DNA from 2 places in the Streptomyces sp. NPDC091279 genome. Region 2 is predicted to be linked to the other one. Evidence: riboswitches for the same ligand, from Rfam matches in the RefSeq annotation. Region 2 holds a riboswitch; the other holds the start of a gene.

Region 1 (10,193 bases), on a different contig from region 2:
TGGAGATCCAGGCCGGCCCGCACCGGCTGGTCTCCCTGCTCACCCGCGAGGCCGTGGAGGAACTCGGCCTGGAGGTCGGCGTGGAGGCGACGGCCCGGGTGAAGTCGACGAATGTCCATATCGACCGTGTCTGACCGATCACCGGACCGGCTCCGTAGGAACGCACATGCCAACGCCCCGCCGTATCACGCCCGCTCATGCGATGTGACAGGAGACGTACGCCTCGCATCTGCGTCAGTATGATCGGCGGACAGGGGCGGCCCCACCGGCTTCTCCCCACCGAGACACCAGGGAGTGGACCCGTGATGACCCGTTCCGCGCGCCGGACCCGCCGTTCGTTGCAGGTGGCCGGCGCAGGAGTCGCCGCGCTGCTCACCCTGAGCGCCTGTTCCTCCTCCGACTCCGGCACGACGGCGGACGCCACCCCGTCCGCTTCCTCTTCCTCATCCGCCTCCTCGAAGCTCTCCGGCGACATCACCGTCTTCGCGGCGGCCTCCCTCCAGGGCAGCTTCCAGACGCTGGCCGACCAGTTCGAGAAGGAACACCCGGGCACCAAGGTCCACTTCAGCTTCGGCGGCAGCGACACCCTCGCCGCGAACATCACCGGCGGTGCCCCCGCCGACGTCTTCGCCGCCGCCAGCACCAAGACGATGGCGATCGTGACGGACAAGGGCGACGCGGCCGGCACGCCCACCACGTTCGTCCGCAACCAGCTGGAGATCGCCACCCTGCCGGGCAACCCCGACAAGATCACCTCCCTCAAGGACCTGACCAGGTCGGGCCTCAAGGTCGTGCTGTGCGACAAGACGGTGCCGTGCGGCGCCGCCGCCCAGAAGGCCCTGACCGCCAGCAAGTTGAAGCTGACCCCGGTCTCCTACGAGCAGGACGTGAAGTCCGCGCTCAACAAGGTGGTCCTGAAGGAGGCGGACGCGGCCGTCGTCTACAAGACGGACGTGAAGGCCGCCGGCGACAAGGTCGAGGGCGTGGAGTTCCCGGAGTCCGCCAGCGCCATCAACGACTATCCGATCGCCCTCCTGAAGGACGCCCCGAACGCCCCCGTGGCCAAGGCGTTCATCGCCCTGGTCGAGTCCGCCGACGGCCAGAAGGTCCTGAACGCGGCCGGGTTCCTCAAGCCGTGACCCCACCGGCCCAGTCCGCCGCCCGGACCGCCCCCCGCCGGGACGGTCCGCGGCGCGGCCGGAACCGGCCCCTCCGCATCCACCGGGGCGTGCCGCTCCCCCTGCTGCTGCCGGCCGTGCTGGGCCTGGCGTTCCTGCTGCTGCCGCTGCTCGCGCTGCTGGTCCGCGCCCCCTGGAGCACCCTGCCCGACCAGCTGACCAGCACCCAGGTGTGGCAGGCGCTGCGCCTGTCCCTGCTGTGCGCCACCTCCGCGACGGCGGTGAGTCTCGTCGTCGGCGTCCCGCTGGCCTGGGTCCTGGCCCGCACCGAGTTCCCCGGCCGGGGTCTGGTCCGCGCCCTGGTGACGCTGCCGCTGGTGCTGCCGCCGGTCGTCGGCGGTGTCGCCCTGCTGCTCGCCCTCGGCCGCAACGGCATCATCGGCCAGTGGCTCGACTCCTGGTTCGGCATCACCCTGCCGTTCACCACGGCGGGCGTCGTGATCGCCGAGGCGTTCGTGGCGATGCCGTTCCTGGTCATCAGCGTCGAGGGCACCCTGCGCGCCGCCGACCCCCGCTACGAGGAGGCGGCCACCACCCTGGGCGCCTCCCGCTTCACCGCGTTCCGCCGGGTCACCCTGCCGCTGATCGCGCCGGGCGTCGCGGCGGGCGCCGTCCTCGCCTGGGCGCGGGCGCTGGGCGAGTTCGGGGCGACGATCACCTTCGCGGGCAACTTCCCCGGCCGCACCCAGACCATGCCGCTCTCGGTGTACCTCGCCATGCAGAGCGACCCGGAGGCGGCGATCGCGCTCAGTCTGGTGCTCCTCGCCGTGTCGATCGCGGTGCTCGCGGGGTTGCGGGACCGCTGGATGACGGCTTCATGACCCACACCCCGGAGCCGGGCGACGCGGTCGGCCTCGACGCCCATCTCGTCGTCGCGCGCGGCGACTTCCGCCTCGACCTCACGCTGACCGCCGCCCCCGGCGACGTCGTCGCCCTGCTCGGTCCCAACGGCGCGGGCAAGACCACCGCACTGCGCGCCCTCGCCGGGCTCGTCCCCCTCTCCGGGGGCCATCTGCGGCTGGACGGCGCGGTGTTGGACCGGACACCGCCCGAACGACGGCCGGTCGGCGTGGTCTTCCAGGACTATCTGCTGTTCCCGCATCTCAGTGCCCTCGACAACGTGGCGTTCGGCCCGCGCTGCCACGGCGCCTCCAAGGCCGCGGCCCGCGCCCGCGCCGCCGGGTGGCTGAAGCGTCTGGGCCTCGCCGAACACGCCGATGCGAAACCGCGTCGGCTCTCCGGCGGCCAGGCCCAACGCGTCGCCGTGGCAAGGGCGTTGGCGACCGGCCCGCGGCTGCTGCTGCTCGACGAGCCGCTCGCCGCCCTCGACGCCCGCACCAGGCTGGAGGTCCGCGCCCAACTCCGGCGCCACCTGGCCGAGTTCGAGGCGGTCGCCGTTCTCGTCACGCACGATCCGCTGGACGCGATGGTGCTGGCCGACCGGTTGGTCGTCATCGAGCGGGGCGAGATCGTCCAGGAGGGCGCCCCGGCCGACATCGCGCGCCGCCCCCGCACCGACTACATCGCCCAGCTGGTCGGCCTCAACCTCTACCGGGGCCGCGCCGAGGGGCAGACGGTCCGGCTCGACACGGGTCAGTCCGTCGCCGTCACCGAACTCCTGTCGGGGGACGCCTTCGTGGCGTTCCCGCCGAACGCCGTCACCCTGCACCGGGACCGCCCGACCGGCGTGAGCGCCCGCAACCTCTGGCGCTGCGAGGTCGCGGGTCTGGAGAGCCACGGCGACCAGATCCGCGCCCAGCTCACCGGCGAACTCCCGCTGCTGGCCGACCTCACGACGGTCGCCGCGGCCGAACTCGACCTCCGCCCGGGCGCCCCGGTCTGGGCCACCCTCAAGGCGTCCCAGACCCATGCCTACCCGGCATAGCGAAAAGGGGCCCCGCCGAAAGACGGAGCCCCCTCACTCACGCTCAGTCCTCGTACGCGTCCAGCGGCGGGCACGAGCAGACGAGGTTGCGGTCACCGAAGGCCTGGTCGATCCGGCGCACCGGCGGCCAGTACTTGTCGGCGGCCGACACCCCGGCCGGGAAGACGGCCTCCTCGCGCGTGTACGCGTGCTCCCACTCACCGCCGAGCGCGGCCGCGGTGTGCGGGGCGTGGCACAGCGGGTTGTCATCGGCCGGCCAGTCGCCCGCGCCGACCTTCTCGATCTCGCCGCGAATCGCGATCATCGCCTCGCAGAAACGATCCAGCTCGATCAGGTCCTCGGACTCGGTCGGCTCGATCATCAGCGTGCCGGCCACCGGGAACGACATCGTCGGCGCGTGGAAGCCGTAGTCGATCAGCCGCTTGGCGACATCGTCGACGCTCACGCCGGTCGCCTTGGTCAGCGGGCGCAGATCGATGATGCACTCGTGCGCGACCAGCCCGCCGGGGCCGGTGTACAGCACCGGGTAGTGCGGCTCCAGGCGCTTGGCGATGTAGTTGGCGGACAGCACGGCGACCTGCGTGGCCCGCTTCAGCCCCGCGCCGCCCATGAGCCGTACGTACGACCAGGAGATCGGCAGGATGCCCGCGGAACCCCACGGCGCCGCCGAGATCGGGCCGACCCCGGTCTCGGGTCCGGCGGCGGGCTGCAACGGGTGGTTGGGCAGATACGGCGCGAGATGCGCGCGCACCCCGACCGGTCCGACGCCGGGCCCGCCGCCGCCGTGCGGGATGCAGAACGTCTTGTGCAGGTTCAGGTGCGAGACGTCGCCGCCGAAGTGCCCCGGCTTGGCGAGCCCGACCAGCGCGTTCAGGTTGGCGCCGTCGACGTACACCTGGCCGCCCGCCTCATGCACCTGGGCGCAGATGTCGGCGACGTGCTCCTCGAACACGCCGTGCGTCGACGGGTAGGTGATCATCAGCACGGCCAGCTCGTCCCGGTGCTGCTCGATCCGGGCCCGCAGATCCTCGACGTCGATCTCGCCGTCCCCCGCGGTCTTCACGACGACGACCTTCATGCCGGCCATCACGGCGCTGGCGGCGTTCGTGCCGTGCGCGGACGACGGGATCAGACACACCGTCCGCCGCTCGTCCCCGTTGGCCCGGTGATACCCCCGCACGGCGAGCAGCCCGGCCAACTCCCCCTGCGACCCGGCGTTCGGCTGGAGGGACACCTTGTCGTACCCGGTGACCTCGGCGAGCCGCTCCTCCAGCTCCCGGATGAGGGTGAGGTACCCCTGCGCCTGCTCGGCCGGCGCGAAGGGGTGCAGCTGCCCGAACTCCGGCCAGGTCACCGGCTCCATCTCGGTCGTCGCGTTGAGCTTCATGGTGCAGGAACCGAGCGGGATCATGCCCCGGTCCAGCGCGTAGTCCCGGTCGGCGAGCCGCCGCAGGTAGCGCAGCATCGCCGTCTCGGAACGGTACTGGTGGAAGACGGGGTGCCCGAGGATCTCGTCATCACGCAACAGCCCCGCCGGAACGGCGTCCAGGGCGACGGCGTCCAGCGCCTCGACGTCCCCCTCGACCCCGAACGCGTTCCACACGGCGCCGAGACGGGACCGGGTGGTGGTCTCGTCGCAGGCGAGGGAGACGTGGTCGGCGTCGACGAGCCGGAGGTTGACGCCGTTCTCCCGCGCGGCGGCGACGACCCCGGCGGCCCGGCCGGGCACCCGCGCGGTCAGGGTGTCGAAGAACGCGCCGTGCACGATCTCGACCCCGCCGGCCCGCAGCCCCTCGGCGAGGATCGCGGCGTAGCGGTGGGTGCGGCGGGCGATGCCCCGAAGGCCCTCGGGCCCGTGGTGGACGGCGTACAGGCCGGCCATGACGGCGAGCAGCACCTGCGCGGTGCAGATGTTGCTGGTCGCCTTCTCGCGCCGGATGTGCTGCTCACGCGTCTGGAGGGCGAGCCGGTAGGCGCGGTTCCCGTCGACGTCCACGGACACGCCCACCAGCCGCCCGGGCAGGCTGCGGGCGAACTTCTCGTGGACGGCCATGTACCCGGCGTGCGGCCCGCCGAAGCCCATCGGCACCCCGAACCGCTGCGTGGTGCCGACGGCGATGTCCGCGCCCAGCTCCCCGGGCGACTTCAGCAGCGTCAGCGCGAGCAGGTCGGCGGCGACGGTGACGAGGGCGCCGCGCTCGTGCGCCTCGTCGATCAGCGGCTTCAGGTCCCGCACGGCACCGGAGGCGCCGGGGTACTGCACGAGGACGCCGTTGATCTCCCGGCCGGCGAGGTCGGCGGGAATCCCGGCCCCGAGGTCGGCGACGACGATCTCCACGCCGGTCGGCTCGGCCCGCGTCTCGATCACGGCGATCGTCTGCGGCAGGGTGTCCGCGTCGATCAGGAACAGGCCCTTCTTGTTCCTGCCCATACGCCGGGACAGCGCCACGGCCTCGGCGGCGGCGGTGCCCTCGTCGAGCAGCGAGGCGCCGGAGGTGGGCAGCCCGGTGAGGTCGGCGACCATGGTCTGGAAGTTGAGCAGCGCCTCAAGACGCCCCTGCGAGATCTCCGGCTGGTACGGCGTGTAGGCGGTGTACCAGGCCGGGTTCTCCATGACGTTGCGCAGCACGACCGGCGAGGTGAAGGTGCCGTAGTAGCCGAGCCCGATCATCGAGTCGAGCACCTTGTTCCGGTCCGCGAGCGACCGCAGCTCCGCGAGCACCTCGGCCTCGGTACGGGCGCCCGGCAGATCCAGCGCGTCGGCGTTCTTGATCACGTCCGGCACCGCGGCAGCGGTCAGCTCGTCCAGCGAGCCATAGCCGACCTGCGCGAGCATCTTGGCCCGTGCCTCATGGTCGGGCCCGATATGACGCTGCTCGAACGGAATGCCCTGTTCGAGTGCGGCGAGTGGGGTGCGGTGGGGAGTCATGGGCGGAGGCCTCCTGGTCTGAGCGACCTTCGAGGGGCACCCCGGCGCGGGTACCCCGACGGCCTCCCCCTCTGTCATCTCGACCTGAGAGCTTCACCGGCCACGCCCGAGGGCTGCCGGCTTTCACCGTCGGTGAGAGTGGGAGCCGTCGACACCCGCTCTGCTTTCCAGAGTGACCTCGTCCGTGCGGTACGTGAGCCTGAGAGATTCCGGGGAGGATTTGCTCCTTCGGCGCCTCCGGTGATGTCCGGAGGACTCTCCCGCGCGGGGTCAGCAGCCGCTGCCAGCCTACCAGCGCGTCTTCAGCACCGATTTTCGACTGGACGCACCGCCTAATGTGCTCTTTTGTAGTGCTTACGGATGAGTTGCGACCAAGAGGAGGGCCCGTGCAGACCGATATCGATCCGCGCAACCTGATCGGCCGCAAGGCGTTCGACTGCAACGGCACCAAGATCGGCACCGTCGACGAGATCTACCTCGACGACGCGACCGGCGTGCCGGAGTGGGCGGCCATAAGGACCGGCCTGTTCTCCCGGGACGCCTTCGTGCCCCTGGAGCCCAGCGAGCTGGTCGAGGGCACCCTGCACATCCCGTTCGACCGGTCCCTGATCAAGGACGCCCCCGACTTCGGCGTCGGCCGCCACCTCTCCCCCGAACAGGAACTCCAGCTCTACCACCACTACGGCCTCGACGTCGCCGCCCCGTCGCCCTCCCCCTTCCCCGACCGTGACTTCGGAAAGCTGGCCGGCTCGGAAGACCCCTGAGCGCCGGCCTCCTCCCCGGCCTCCTCGGCTTCCTCCCCGGCCTCCCCGGCCTCCCCAGCCTCCCCGGCCTCCGGCGACACGAGCACGAGCGGCAGCGGCTCGGCCGGCTCCAGCTCCGTGTCGTCGGTCCGGAACGTCCGCACCCGCCCCGCCACCGTGTCCTGCGGCGTCTCGAACCGCACGGTGACCCGCCCGAGCCCGCTCCCCTGGACCCACCCGTGCCCGAACCGGGCATGCCGCACATCATGGCCCGCGGCCCACCCACGCTCCCGGGGTACCGCCTCCACCGCCACCGGCTCCGGGGGCGTCTCCTCCAGCACGAGCGCCGCCCGCTCCCCCGCGGCCTGCGCGAACAGGTCCTCCTGCGTGTAGTCGGCCAGCCCGGTGACCCCGACCCCGAGCAGCCGGACACCGCCCGTGGTGTCCACCGAGTCCAGCAGCCGGGCCGCCGCCTCCCGCACCACCTCCGGATCGTCGGTGGGCCCGCGCAGCGTCTCCGAGCGGGTCAGTGTCGAGAAGTCGTACCGGCGCACCTTCAGCACGATCGTCCGCCCCGAGAACCCGGCCCCGCGCAGCCGCCCCACACACCGGTCGGCCAGCCGCCGCACCTCGCCCGCGACCCGGACCCGGTCATGGATGTCGACGTCGTAGGTGTCCTCCACCGACACCGACTTGGCCTCGCGCTCGGCGTTGACCGGCCGGTCGTCCAGCGCCAGCGCCATCGCGTACAGCCCGTGCCCGTGTGCCTTGCCCAGCAGCCGCACCAGCTCGTCCTCACCGGCCTCGGCCAGCTCGTCGACCGTGGTGATCCCGGCCCGCCGCAGATGATCGCCGGTGGCCGGCCCGACGCCCGGCAGCGTCCGCACCGGCATCGGCCCGAGCAGCGCCCGCTCGGTCCCCGGCTCGATCAGGACCAGGCCGTCGGGCTTGGCGTCCTCGGAGGCGATCTTCGCGAGCATCTTGGACGCGGCGAGCCCGACGGACCCGGTGAGCCCCGTGACGGCCCGTATGTCGGCCCGCAGCCGCTCCCCCACCCGCAGCGCCGAGTCCCGGTCCCAGGCGGCCCCCGCGGCCTCCAGGTCCACGAACGCCTCGTCCAGGCTCAGCGGCTCCACCAGTGGCGACAGCGCGTGCAGGAGCCCCATCACCTGCTCGCTGACCGCCCGGTAGAGCCCGAAGCGCGGCATCAGGTACGCGGCGTTCGGCGCGAGCCGCCGCGCCTGCCCCATCGGCATCGCCGACCTGACCCCGAAGACCCGCGCCTCGTAGGAGGCGGTGGCGACCACACCCCGGGGCCCGAGCCCGCCCACCACGACGGCTTTTCCCCGCAGGCTCGGCTTGGACGCCTGCTCCGCCGAGGCGTAGAAGGCATCCATGTCGAGATGCAGGATCGTGGGCGCGGTTCTCACATCTCCGATGCTGCCCTACGCCACTGACAACGCCCCGCCGCGACGCCTCAGACGGCCTTGTTGCGCCGCCGGGCCAGCTCGTCGGCCGGGTTCTGCCCGATCAGGGTCTCGCCGGTGTCGATCCGCTCGCCGTGCAGCTGCGACAGCGCGTTCTCCACGTCCCGCCACACCACCCCGACGGCGATCCCGAAGACGCCCTGGCCACCCTGGAGCAGCGCGTGCACCTCGTCGGGCGACGTGCACTCGTAGACGGTGGCGCCGTCGCTCATCAGCGTCATCCGCTCCAGATCGCTGAAGCCCCGTTCCCGCAGATGGGCGACGGCGGCCCGGATGTTCTGCAAGGACACGCCCGTGTCCAGGAACCGCTTGACGATCTTCAGGACGACGACGTCCCGGAAGCTGTACAGCCGCTGCGTCCCCGACCCGTACGCGGGCCGCACACTCGGCTCGACGAGCCCGGTACGGGCCCAGTAGTCCAGCTGCCGATAGGTGATGCCGGCCGCCGCGCAGGCCGTCGGGCCGCGGTAGCCGATCTCCTCGGACCCCATGGACGCCGCCCCTCCGCCGCCGGGCACGGCCGCCGGTCGCCTCGGGGCGTGGTCGGCCGAGCTGTTGTGAAGCGGGTACGGACCACTCTGCACCGGACTGCGTCCGGGGGAGCCCCCAGCCGTGCCGTCGCCGCTGCTTCTCACGCCGACCTCCGTCCTTGACCTGCCTTCTCGACGGTAGGCAGTCACCAGGGGCGCGTCAACGATCGCCACACTCGGCACGCCGAGTGATAATCACCCCAGGAGTGGTTTCCCGTACCCCACCGCGGGGAAAGGCTAGCCGAATGCGCTCGCGACGAGCCGCAGGACGCACCACTCACCGACGCCAATTGCCGTCTGTCGCACCGCCCGACAACGAACACCGGCCCGCACGGACCGCGTCGGTCCGCCGGGCCGACGACGCTCACTGATTGCTGGTGCCGAAGTCCTCCGGCGAGATCTGGTCGAGGAACTCACGAAACTTCTCGACCTCGTCCTCCTGCTCGTCCGGGATCGCGATACCGGCGTCGTCGAGCACCCCGTCACTGCCGTAGATCGGCGTTCCGGTGCGCAGCGCGAGCGCTATGGCGTCGGACGGCCGGGCGCTGACCTCCACCCCGCTGGCGAAGACCAGCTCCGCGTAGAAGACGCCGTCCCGCAGGTCCGTGATGCGCACTTCGGTCAGCTCCTGGCCGACGGCCTCCAGCACGTCCTTGAACAGGTCGTGGGTCAGCGGTCGCGCGGGGGCCATGCCCTGCTGCGCGAAGGCGATCGCCGTCGCCTCTCCCGGCCCGATCCAGATGGGGAGGTAGCGGTCGCCTCCCACTTCGCGCAGGAGCACGATCGGTTGGTTGGAGGGCATTTCGACCCGGACACCTACGACATCGAGCTCGTTCACACAGCAACCCTAGGACGTGCTCGGGATGTTTGGGTAGTCGGGCCCGGAACCGGAGGACTATCCGGCCTCCCCCGACCCGCCGGTTCAGGGCAGCCGCACACCCAGCGCGGTCCGCACCAGGGCGCCGTGCAGCTTCACCGTGAGCGCCGCCAGCTCCTTGGTACGGGCCTCGGCGTGGGCCCGGGTCTGCGGGTTGCGGTGGAGCTTGAGCGGGGCCACCACCTGGTCCACCAGACCGGCCTCGCGGTCCGCCGCCGCCTTCATGGACCGCAGATGGCGCGGCTCGATCCCGAACCGGCCCAGTTCCAGCACGAGGGCCGCCACGGTGACCGCCTCCGCGTCGAACGACCCGTCCGGCAGCGCCGTCAGCAGCCCGTACGACTCCCACTCGGCGAGCACCTGCTCGTCGACGTCGGCGGCCGCGAGCAGCTCGGCGCGGCCGATCCTGGCCGCCGTGGGACCCTCCAGGACCTCCAGGGCGGCCTCTCCGTCCCGCTGGCGCCCCACCACGGGCAACGGCGGGGCCTCACCGCGCTCCATGGCGTCCAGGTGCTCACGGATCACCTTGAGGGGCAGATAGTGGTCCCGCTGCATCCTCAGCAC
Region 2 (10,193 bases):
GCGCTCCTTGAAGTCCTCAGAGGCGGCGACCTTGAACGACACGGCCTTCGCGGCGATCACATGCTCCAGCGGGCCGCCCTGCTGACCCGGGAAGACCGCGGAGTTGATCTTCTTCGCCAGCTCGGCGGTGGACAGGATGACGCCGCCGCGCGGGCCGCCCAGCGTCTTGTGGGTGGTCGTGGTGACGACGTGGGCGTGCGGCACCGGGTTCGGGTGCAGGCCCGCCGCGACCAGACCGGCGAAGTGCGCCATGTCGACCATCAGATAGGCGCCGACCTCGTCCGCGATCCGCCGGAACTCCGCGAAGTCCAGCTGGCGCGGGTACGCCGACCAGCCGGCCACGATCAGCTTCGGCCGGGACTCCTTGGCGAGCCGCTCCACCTCGGCCATGTCGACGAGGCCGTCGTCACCGACGTGGTAGGCGACGACGTGGTAGAGCTTGCCGGAGAAGTTGATCTTCATGCCGTGGGTCAGGTGCCCGCCGTGCGCGAGGTTCAGGCCCATGATCGTGTCGCCCGGCTTCAGCAGCGCGAACATCGCCGCCGCGTTGGCCTGGGCGCCCGAGTGGGGCTGCACGTTGGCGTGCTCGGCGCCGAAGAGCGCCTTGACCCGGTCGATGGCGATGTCCTCGACGACGTCGACGTGCTCGCAGCCGCCGTAGTAGCGGCGGCCCGGGTAGCCCTCCGCGTACTTGTTGGTGAGGACCGAACCCTGCGCCTCCATCACCGCGACCGGCGCGAAGTTCTCGGAGGCGATCATCTCCAGGGTGGACTGCTGGCGGTGCAGCTCGGCGTCGACGGCGGCGGCCACATCGGGGTCGAGCTCGTGCAGGGGCGTGTTCAGAACGGACATGGGGCAGGCCTCCTCTTTCAGGCGCTGGTGGTGATGGCGGCGTACGCGTCGGCGGAGAGCAGGTCGCCCGGCTCCTCGGAGATCCGGACCTTGAACAGCCAACCGCCCTCGAAGGGCTGGGAGTTGACCAGCGAGGGGTCGGCCTGCACATCCTCGTTGATCTCGGTGACCTCACCGGTGACCGGGGAGTACAGCTCGCTGACCGACTTGGTCGACTCCAGCTCGCCGCAGGTCTCACCGGCGGTCACCGTCGTGCCGACGGCGGGGAGGTCGGCGTAGACGACGTCACCGAGCGCGTTGGCCGCGTACTCGGTGATGCCGACCGTCGAGACGCCGTCCTCGGCGGCCGACAGCCACTCGTGCTCCTTGCTGTAGCGCAGCTGCTGGGGGTTGCTCATGTCCTGAATTCTCCTGTACGCGGGGGAGTGGTGGTGACCCGGGAGGGGGCTGAGGGAACCCTGTGACCAGGGCGGACGCGCGAAGCTCCGGCGGCGGGCGGCGACGGGCCCGCCCTACCGGGGCGCGGGGCTACTTCTGGCGCCGGTAGAACGGCAGCGCCACGACCTCGTACGGCTCGTGGCTGCCCCGGATGTCCACACCGACCCCGGGCGTGCCCGGCGCCGCGTGCGCCGCGTCGACGTACGCCATGGCGATCGGCCTGCCCAGCGTCGGCGACGGGGTGCCGGAGGTGACCTCGCCGATCACCTCGCCGCCGGAGACGACCTGGTACCCGGCGCGCGGCACCCGGCGGCCCTCGGCGACCAGGCCGACCAGCACGCGCGGCGGGGTCGAGGCGGCCCGGTCGGCGGCCTCGCGCAGCGCGGCGCGGCCCACGAAGTCGCCCTCCTTCTCGAACTTCACCACCCGGCCGAGCCCGGCGTCGAAGGGCGTCAGCGCCGTCGACAGCTCGTGCCCGTACAGCGGCATGCCCGCCTCCAGGCGCAGCGTGTCCCGGCAGGACAGACCGCACGGGACCAGGCCGGCGCCCGCGCCCGCCTCGGTGAGCGCCTGCCACAGGGCGACGGCGTGGCCGGGCTCGACGAACAGCTCGAAGCCGTCCTCGCCGGTGTAGCCGGTGCGGGCGATCAGCGCGGGGACCCCGGCGACGGTGCCGGGCAGCCCGGTGTAGTAGGCGAGGCCGTCGAGGTCGGCGTCGGTCAGCGCCTTGAGGATGCCGGGGGACTCGGGGCCCTGGACGGCGATCAGCGCGTAGGCGTCCCGGTCGTCACGCACCTCGGCGTCGAACCCGGCGGAACGTTCCCGCAGCGCGTCCAGCACGGTCTGCGCGTTGGAGGCGTTGGCCACGACCAGGAACTCGGCCTCGGCGAGCCGGTACACGATCAGGTCGTCCAGGATGCCGCCGTCGGTGCGGCAGATCATGGTGTAGCGGGCCCGGCCGACCCCGGCGGAGGCGAGGTTGCCGACCAGGGCGAAGTTCAGCAGGGCGGCGGCCTCGGGGCCGGTCACCGTGATCTCGCCCATGTGGGAGAGGTCGAAGAGCCCGGCGCGGGTGCGCACGGCCACGTGCTCGTCGCGCTCGGAGCCGTAGCGCAGGGGCATGTCCCAGCCGGCGAAGTCGGTCATCGTCGCACCGAGGGCACGGTGCACGGCATCCAGGGCGGTAGGGCGGAGCTGCTCGGAACTACTCATCGGACGCGTTTCTCCCAAGGCATGACGGGCGAGGTCGTTCCTCCCCATCTGTCATCGGAACCTGAGAGGTTCATCGTGAACACGCGCACCACGCGTTCAAGGAAAACGCGTCACGCGTGCGTGGTTCACGACTTGCACCTTGGGTGGAGCCACTGACGGAAGCGGCCCGCTTTTCAGATGTGCCTCGCCCGCGCGGTAACGGGGCCTGAGAGATTCAAGGGAGGGACTTGCTCCTTCGGCGCCCCGGACGACGCGCTTCGGTGAAGCGCTGCCGGGGACTCTCCCGCGCGGATTCAAGCGGCCGGTATGCAGTTGGCGGGCACATCATCGCACGAGCGGTCCGAATACGGCAGGCCCCCTCTGGCGACCCCCTCCGGCGCTCCCCGCTGTCGACCGGCGCCCCCCTCTGTCACAGGGCTGTGGCAGGACGGGGACGAAAACGCGAGGCGCCGCACATTACCTTCTCTTTACACTCGGAGGGGAGAGACACCGCAGAGGGACGGGACCCCACACCCGGCCCAGGGGAGGACGATCACGGTGAACAGGACCACGGCGTACGCCACGACCTCGGCCGTCGCGCTGCCGAACCAGCCGGCGGCCCCGGCCCTTGAGGCCCGCCCCCGCCGCCCGCGCGTGGTCCGCGACCTGCGCGACCGCTCGGGACACAGCCCGCACGCCCTGCTCTTCGGCCCCCGCGACCTGGTCGTCGTCACCGGGCTGCCCGGCAGCGGCAAGTCCACCCTGATGCGCCGGGCGGTACGAGGCACCCGCGTCGACTCCCAGGACACCCGCGACCGTTGGGACACCCGCCTGGGCCGCTATCTGCCCTACGCCGTCTACCGCCCGCTGGTCAGGCTCGCCCACTACGCCGGACTCGGCCGGGCGCTGCGCCGCGGCGAGGGCGTCGTCGTGCACGACTGCGGCACCCAGGCCTGGGTGCGCGGCTGGCTGGCCCGCACCGCCCGGCGCCGTGGCGGCACCCTGCACCTGCTGCTGCTCGACGTCACGCCGGACACCGCGCTGTCCGGGCAGCGCGAGCGCGGCCGGGGCGTCTCGCGGTACGCGTTCCTGCGCCACCGGGGCGCCGCCGCCCGCCTGATCCGCTCGGTGGAGCGGGGCGACCTGCCCGAGGGCGTCGGCTCGGCGGTCCTGCTCGACCGGGACGCGGCGGACGTACTGCGCGGCATCGGCTTCCTGGGCCGGGACTGAATCCGGCCGCGAAGCCGATCGGCCGGGCCAGGGCCGGGCCAGGTCGGGGCCGGGGCCGAATCCGGCCGCACGGGCCAAGACCGGGGCGCGTGGCGCGGGTTAGCCTTGCCCACCTCAGCAGTGGTATTCAACAGGCGGTCAGCAGTGATGGACTTCCCGGCGGAACTTCCCGCGGACTTTCCGATACAGACGCACCCCCAGCCGCACGGCGGCTGGCCGGGCAACGAGCTGGAGGAGGTGCTCTCCGCCTCCCTCGGCGTCCCCACGGCCGGCGCCCGGATCGTCGAGGTCCTCGCCCGCAGCTTCCTGTGGATTCCGCTGCCCAACGGCGGCGGCCCGCACAGCGGCCCGCTCGACCTGCCCACCCTGGAGATCGACGGCCAGGCCTATGTGCCGGTCTTCAGCTCCGAGGAACAGTTCCGCGCGGTCGTCGGCGCGCACATGTCGTTCACGATCGCCCCGGCCGTCGAGTTCGCCCGCGGCCTGCCCCCGCAGCTCGGCCTCGCCCTCAACCCCGACGGCACCCTCGGCATCCCGCTGCCGCCCGCCGCCGTCACCGAGCTGTGCCGGGCCGGGCGCACCTCCCTCGACGGACCGGCGAGCGGCGGCCGGGTACGCCTCTTCGAGCCGGACTGGCAGGACGACCCGGTCGACTTCCTCACCGCCGCCTCGGCCGAGTTCGAGGCGACCGGGGTGGTGCGCACCGCCCGCCGCTGCCTGGCCGAGATCGAGACGGCCGCGCCGGTGATGTTCGTCGGCGTCGAGCTGACGCAGTGGGAGGGCGACCCGCACGCCCTGCCGACCGAGGCGCTGGGCCGGGCGCTGGGCCGCGCCGCGATCCCGTGGCAGGTCAACCTGGTACTGCTCGACGTGACCGACGACCCGGTCGCGCGGTGGCTGCGGGAGAGCGTCCGCCCGTTCTACCAACAGGCCTACTGACACCGGCGCACGGGGGCGCGGGCGGACGGCGAGAGCGTCGGGAACGGGGCCCGTCAAGCCCGCGAACCCCCGGGCCCCGGGCCCCTTAAGCTGGTTCCATACTCCGGGCAACCTCCAGAAGGGGCGGTACAGGTGAGCGCCAGCGGCACCGCGGCGGCCGGACAGGTCGAGCACATGCTGCGTCAGGTAACGCCCGGGCGCTACGACGCCTACGAGGCGTTGCTGCACGCCCTGGCGACCCCCTCCTCCGGCCAGGTCTGGATGCTGCTGTGGCACGGCCAGGCCGGCTCCCCCGACGCCCAGTACGGGAACATGGAGGTCGAGGGCCACGGCTACGCGCCCTGCGTCACCTCCGCCCAGGAGCTGTCCGCCAGCGGCTGGAACCGCTCCTACGAGGTGGCCGACGGCCTCGACGTCGCCCGCACCCTCTACCCCGACCACTTCGGTCTCTGGCTCAACCCGCACGCCCCCGGCGGCGGCCTCGGCATCCCGTGGCTCGACCTGCGCCGGATCGCCTCGGGTCTGGAACGCCAGCCGGCCGGACCGCTCAGGCTGGCCGAGCCCGGCATCGAGATCCCGCAGTTCTACGCCCTGCTCGCGCAGAACGCCCACCGCACCCCGGCCGTCCGCTCGCTGCGCCGCGCCTGGGTGCAGCCGGCCCACGGGGCGCCGTACCTCGCGATCGGGCTCGACGTCTACGACACCTCGCCGCCGGCCGTCGACTCGGTGCGGGCGATGATGCAGCAGTCGATCGGCGCCGTTCCGGACGGGCTGCCCGTCTCGACGGTCGCGATGAGCGACGAGAACGATCCGGTGGCGATGTGGATGCGGGCGAGCGCGCGTCCGTTCTACGACCGCGAGGCCCATGTCGCGCCGGTCCAGTCGCCGGCCGCCGGGTACGGCTACCCGCCGGTGCAGGGCGGTTACTGAGAGGGCGCCTCCGGATCTTCGCGCGTAGATCGACCCGAAAGATCGGTAGATGTCCGTTAATTGGTGATTTCACACGCGTCCGACCCCCGTTACCCGCAGTCCGGATAACGGAACCCCTCTACCCGCATCACGTTTGCGCATCCATTCGCCGTCAAGTCTGGTCGCAGATCGCCAAAGCGTTGAAGACTCCCGCACCAGGGGCCTTCTGTCCCTGTGTACGACGGACTGATGACGCCGCTACCAGCGGCAAGTGCGGGCCGGCTACCGCCGGTTGAGAGGGGTCCCTGCCTGATGACGGCACCATTGCACGAGCCGACCGCGGAAGCGGCCCCGAGCCCGGCCGAGGAAGCGGCGGTCGCGAATGCCGGGGTGAAGGCCGTACAGGGGCGTTCCCTGGGGCGGATCGCCTGGGAGCGCCTCAAGCGGGACAAGCTGGCCCTCACCGGCGGCGTGGTCGTGCTCGTCCTCATCGCGCTCGCCCTGCTCGCGCCGGTGATCACCCACCTGCTCGGCCAGGACCCGGACGCCTACAACGAGAGCCTGATCGACCCCCTCTTCGGCACCCCCAAGGGGTCGCTGGGCGGCATCAGCGGCGACCACCTGCTGGGCGTCGAGCCGGTCAACGGCCGCGACATCTTCTCCCGCATCCTCTACGGCGCCCGCGTCTCCCTCCTGGTCGGGTTCCTCTCCGCCATGGTCGCCGTCGTCCTCGGTGTGATCCTGGGCGTCCTGGCGGGCTTCTTCGGCGGCTGGATCGACTCGGTCGTCAGCCGCGTGATGGACGGCCTGCTGGCCTTCCCGCAGCTCCTCTTCACGATCGCCCTGGTCTCCGTCATGCCCGGCAACCTGCTGGGGATGAGCGGCTCGAACGTGCGCGTGTTCGTGATGATCCTGGTCATCGGCTTCTTCGGCTGGCCCTACATCGGCCGCGTGGTGCGCGGCCAGACGCTCTCGATGCGGGAGCGCGAGTACGTCGAGGCGGCGCGCTCGCTGGGCGCCGGGCGGCTCTACATCCTCTTCAAGGAACTGCTGCCCAACCTCGTCGCCCCCATCATCGTGTACACGACGATGATGATCCCGACGAACATCCTCACCGAGGCGGCGCTCAGCTTCCTCGGCGTCGGCGTCAAGCCGCCCACCTCGTCGTGGGGCCAGATGCTCTCCAGCGCGATCGACTACTACGACTCCGACCCCATGTACATGGTGGTCCCGGGTGTCGCGATCTTCATCACCGTTCTTGCCTTCAACCTCTTCGGCGACGGCGTCCGGGACGCGCTCGACCCGAAGGCGTCCCGCTAGACCGCGCGCCGCACCTCACCTGTCCCGTGGCCTCGCCCACGGGGTCTCTCATCAAATCCGGAGGAACCGAGATCGTGACTACCCAACGCACTCCCAGGCGGCGCAGGCAGGCAATCGCCGCCGCCGGCGCGGTCGCCGCGCTGCTGACGACGGCGGCGTGCGGCGGCGGCGACGACAACACCGGCTCGAAGACCGGCGCGGCCGGTTTCGACGCGGCGAACAACAAGGTCGCCCAGGCCTCCGAGGTCAAGAAGGGCGGCACGCTGAAGTTCGGCAGTGCCCAGGACGCGGACTCGTGGGACACCACCCGCGGCTACTACGGCTTCATGTGGGACTTCTCCCGCTACTACAGCCGTCAGCTGGTCACGAACAGCCCGAAGCCCGGCAAGGACGGCGCCTCGCTCTCTCCGGACCTCGCCACTGGGCTCGCCAAGGTCTCCGACGGGGGGAAGACCTACACGTACACCCTGCGTGACGGCAGCACGTGGGAGGACGGCAAGCCGATCACGTCGAAGGACGTGAAGTACGGCATCGAGCGCGTGTGGGCGCAGGACGTGCTGTCCGGGGGGCCGACGTACCTGAAGGACGTCCTCGACCCCAAGGGCGAGTACAAGGGCCCCTACAAGGACACGTCCAAGGACAAGCTCGGCCTGAAGGCCATCGAGACGCCGAACGACAAGACCATCGTCTTCAAGCTGCCCGAGGCCAACTCGGACTTCCAGGAGATGCTGGCCCTGACCTCGGCCTCGCCGGTCCGCCAGGACAAGGACACCAAGGCCAAGTACGGTCTGCACCCGTTCTCCTCGGGCCCGTACAAGTTCCAGTCCTACAGCCCGGGCAAGAACCTCACCCTGGTGCGCAACACCGAGTGGAAGCAGTCCTCGGACCCGATCCGCAAGGCGTACCCGGACAAGATCACGATCGACTTCTTCTCGGACGCCAACCAGCTCGACCAGCGTCTGATCAACGGTGACCTGGACCTGGACCTCGCCCAGACCGGTCTCTCCCCGCAGGGCCGCACCACCGCCCTCAAGGAGCACAAGGCCAACCTGGACAACCCGGTCTCCGGCTACATCCGGTACGCGGCCTTCCCGCAGAGCGTGAAGCCGTTCGACAACGTCGAGTGCCGCAAGGCCGTCATCTACGGCGCGGACCACGTCTCGATCCAGACCGCTCGTGGCGGCCCGGTCGCCGGTGGCGCCATCGGCACCAACATGCTCCCGCCGTCCGTCCCGGGCGCCGAGGGCCAGAAGTACGACCCGTACGACATCGCCGGCGCCGACAAGAACGGCAACGAGGCCAAGGCCAAGGCCGCGCTCAAGGCCTGCGGCAAGCCGAACGGCTTCAAGACCACCATCGCGGTCCGCAACAACAAGCCGGTCGAGGTGGCCTCCGCGCAGTCCCTCCAGGCGTCGCTGAAGAAGATCGGCATCATCGCCGACATCGACCAGTACGACGGCTCGCAGACCGCCGGCATCATCGGCAGCCCCTCGAACGTGAAGAAGAAGGGCTACGGCATCATCATCATGGGCTGGGGCGCCGACTTCCCGTCGGTCCAGGGCTTCGGTCTGCCGCTGTGGGACAGCAAGTACATCCAGCAGAGCGGCAACAACAACTACGCGCTCATCGACGACAAGAAGATCGACGGTCTCTTCGACTCGTACGTGACCACGCTGGACAGCTCCGGCAAGGCCAAGATCGCCACCGAGATCAACCACAAGGTCATGGAGGGCGCGTACTACCTGCCCTTCACCTTCGAGAAGTTCATCAACTGGCGCTCGGACAACCTGGCGAACGTGTACACCTCCGACGGCTACAGCGGAATGTACGACTTCGTCAACCTCGGCCTGAAAAACCCCAAGAAGTAAACCCGGCACACCCGCCGAACGGCACGAAAGGCAGGTGAAGGCCGGCGCGGCGTGACCGCGGGCCATCGGACGACCTCCGGTGGCCCGCGGTCCGCGGCGGGCCGAGAGCTGTGCTCGCTTACCTCATCAGGCGGTTGTTCGCCGCCGCAGTGATGCTCGTGGTCATCATCATGGTGGTCTTCAGCATCTTCTTCCTTGTCCCGAAGTGGGCGGGCGTCGACATCGCTCTCAGCTTCGTGGGCAAGCAGGCCGACCCTGCCGCCGTCGAGGGCGTGCGCGAGAAGCTCGGTCTGGACACCCCGATCTACGCCCAGGTCTGGGAGTTCTTCAAGGGCATCTTCGTCGGCCGCACCTACACGGGCGGCGGCGACACCATCCACTGCGCCATGCCCTGCTTCGGCTACTCCTTCCGCAGCGAGCAGGCCGTCTGGCCGGTGCTCACCGACCGCTTCCCGGTGACCCTGGGTCTCGCGCTCGGTGCCGCCGTGCTGTGGCTGGTCTTCGGCGTCGCCGCCGGTGTGCTCTCCGCGCTCAAGCGGGGCACCCTGTGGGACCGGGGCGCGATGGTCGTCGCCCTGGCCGGTGTCTCCCTGCCGATCTACTTCACCGGCCTGCTCAGCCTGGCGGTCTTCGCCTTCGGGCTGAAATGGTTCAACGCGCAGTACGTGCCCCTCGACCAGAGCTTCACCGGCTGGTTCGGCGGCATGATCCTGCCCTGGGTCACCCTGGCGTTCCTCTACGCGGCCATGTACGCCCGGATCACCCGCGCGACGATGATGGAGATCCTCGGCGAGGACTACATCCGCACCGCCCGCGCCAAGGGCCTCAAGGAACACACCGTCATCGGCAAGCACGCCATGCGCTCCACGATGACGCCGATCCTGACCATGCTCGGCATGGACCTCGGCGCCCTCATCGGCGGCGCGATCCTCACCGAGTCGACGTTCAACCTGCCCGGTCTTGGCCGCGCGGTCCTGGACGCCATCCGCAACCAGGACCTGCCCATCATCGTGGGCGTCACCCTGATCACATCTCTCGCGGTGCTCGCCGCCAACCTCGTGGTGGACATCCTGTACGCCGTGATCGACCCCCGAGTGAGGCTCTCGTGACCGACCTCAGCAAGAGCGGAGCGGCCGTGGGCGACCCCACCCCCGCCTCGCCCGCGCCGACCTCGTTCCTCGAAGTACGCGACCTGAAGGTGCACTTCCCGACCGACGACGGCCTGGTCAAGTCCGTCGACGGGCTCAGCTTCCAGCTGGAGAAGGGCAAGACCCTCGGCATCGTGGGCGAGTCGGGCTCCGGCAAGTCGGTGACCTCGCTCGGCATCATGGGCCTGCACACGGCGGGCCAGTACGGCAAGCGCAAGGCACAGCTGTCCGGCGAGATCTGGCTGGACGGCACCGAACTGCTCTCCGCCGACCCGGACCACGTGCGCAAGCTGCGCGG

Evidence for each region. Region 2 has a riboswitch for glycine ahead of gcvT (glycine cleavage system aminomethyltransferase GcvT). Riboswitches for the same ligand answer to the same signal wherever they lie in the genome.
Region 1: another riboswitch for glycine. It lies ahead of gcvP (aminomethyl-transferring glycine dehydrogenase); the one in region 2 lies ahead of gcvT (glycine cleavage system aminomethyltransferase GcvT).

Annotation. Positions count from the first base shown of each region.
Region 1 is NZ_JBIVVA010000020.1:6,815-17,007, reverse strand. It holds gene ACIQOU_RS34730 (molybdopterin-binding protein) at 1-134, shown strand, start outside; gene modA (molybdate ABC transporter substrate-binding protein) at 306-1,139, shown strand; gene modB (molybdate ABC transporter permease subunit) at 1,136-1,999, shown strand; gene ACIQOU_RS34715 (ABC transporter ATP-binding protein) at 1,996-3,063, shown strand; gene gcvP (aminomethyl-transferring glycine dehydrogenase) at 3,107-5,992, opposite strand; glycine riboswitch at 6,170-6,265, opposite strand; gene ACIQOU_RS34705 (PRC-barrel domain-containing protein) at 6,379-6,756, shown strand; gene ACIQOU_RS34700 (DNA polymerase IV) at 6,672-8,165, opposite strand; gene ACIQOU_RS34695 (MerR family transcriptional regulator) at 8,213-8,857, opposite strand; gene ACIQOU_RS34690 (bifunctional nuclease family protein) at 9,117-9,590, opposite strand; gene ACIQOU_RS34685 (MerR family transcriptional regulator) at 9,675-10,193, opposite strand, start outside.
Region 2 is NZ_JBIVVA010000005.1:261,287-271,479, reverse strand. It holds gene glyA (serine hydroxymethyltransferase) at 1-852, opposite strand, end outside; gene gcvH (glycine cleavage system protein GcvH) at 870-1,250, opposite strand; gene gcvT (glycine cleavage system aminomethyltransferase GcvT) at 1,381-2,502, opposite strand; glycine riboswitch at 2,686-2,798, opposite strand; gene ACIQOU_RS14620 (AAA family ATPase) at 3,034-3,711, shown strand; gene ACIQOU_RS14615 (enhanced serine sensitivity protein SseB) at 3,859-4,650, shown strand; gene ACIQOU_RS14610 (enhanced serine sensitivity protein SseB C-terminal domain-containing protein) at 4,783-5,580, shown strand; gene ACIQOU_RS14605 (ABC transporter permease) at 5,872-6,879, shown strand; gene ACIQOU_RS14600 (ABC transporter substrate-binding protein) at 6,954-8,747, shown strand; gene ACIQOU_RS14595 (ABC transporter permease) at 8,858-9,856, shown strand; gene ACIQOU_RS14590 (ABC transporter ATP-binding protein) at 9,853-10,193, shown strand, end outside.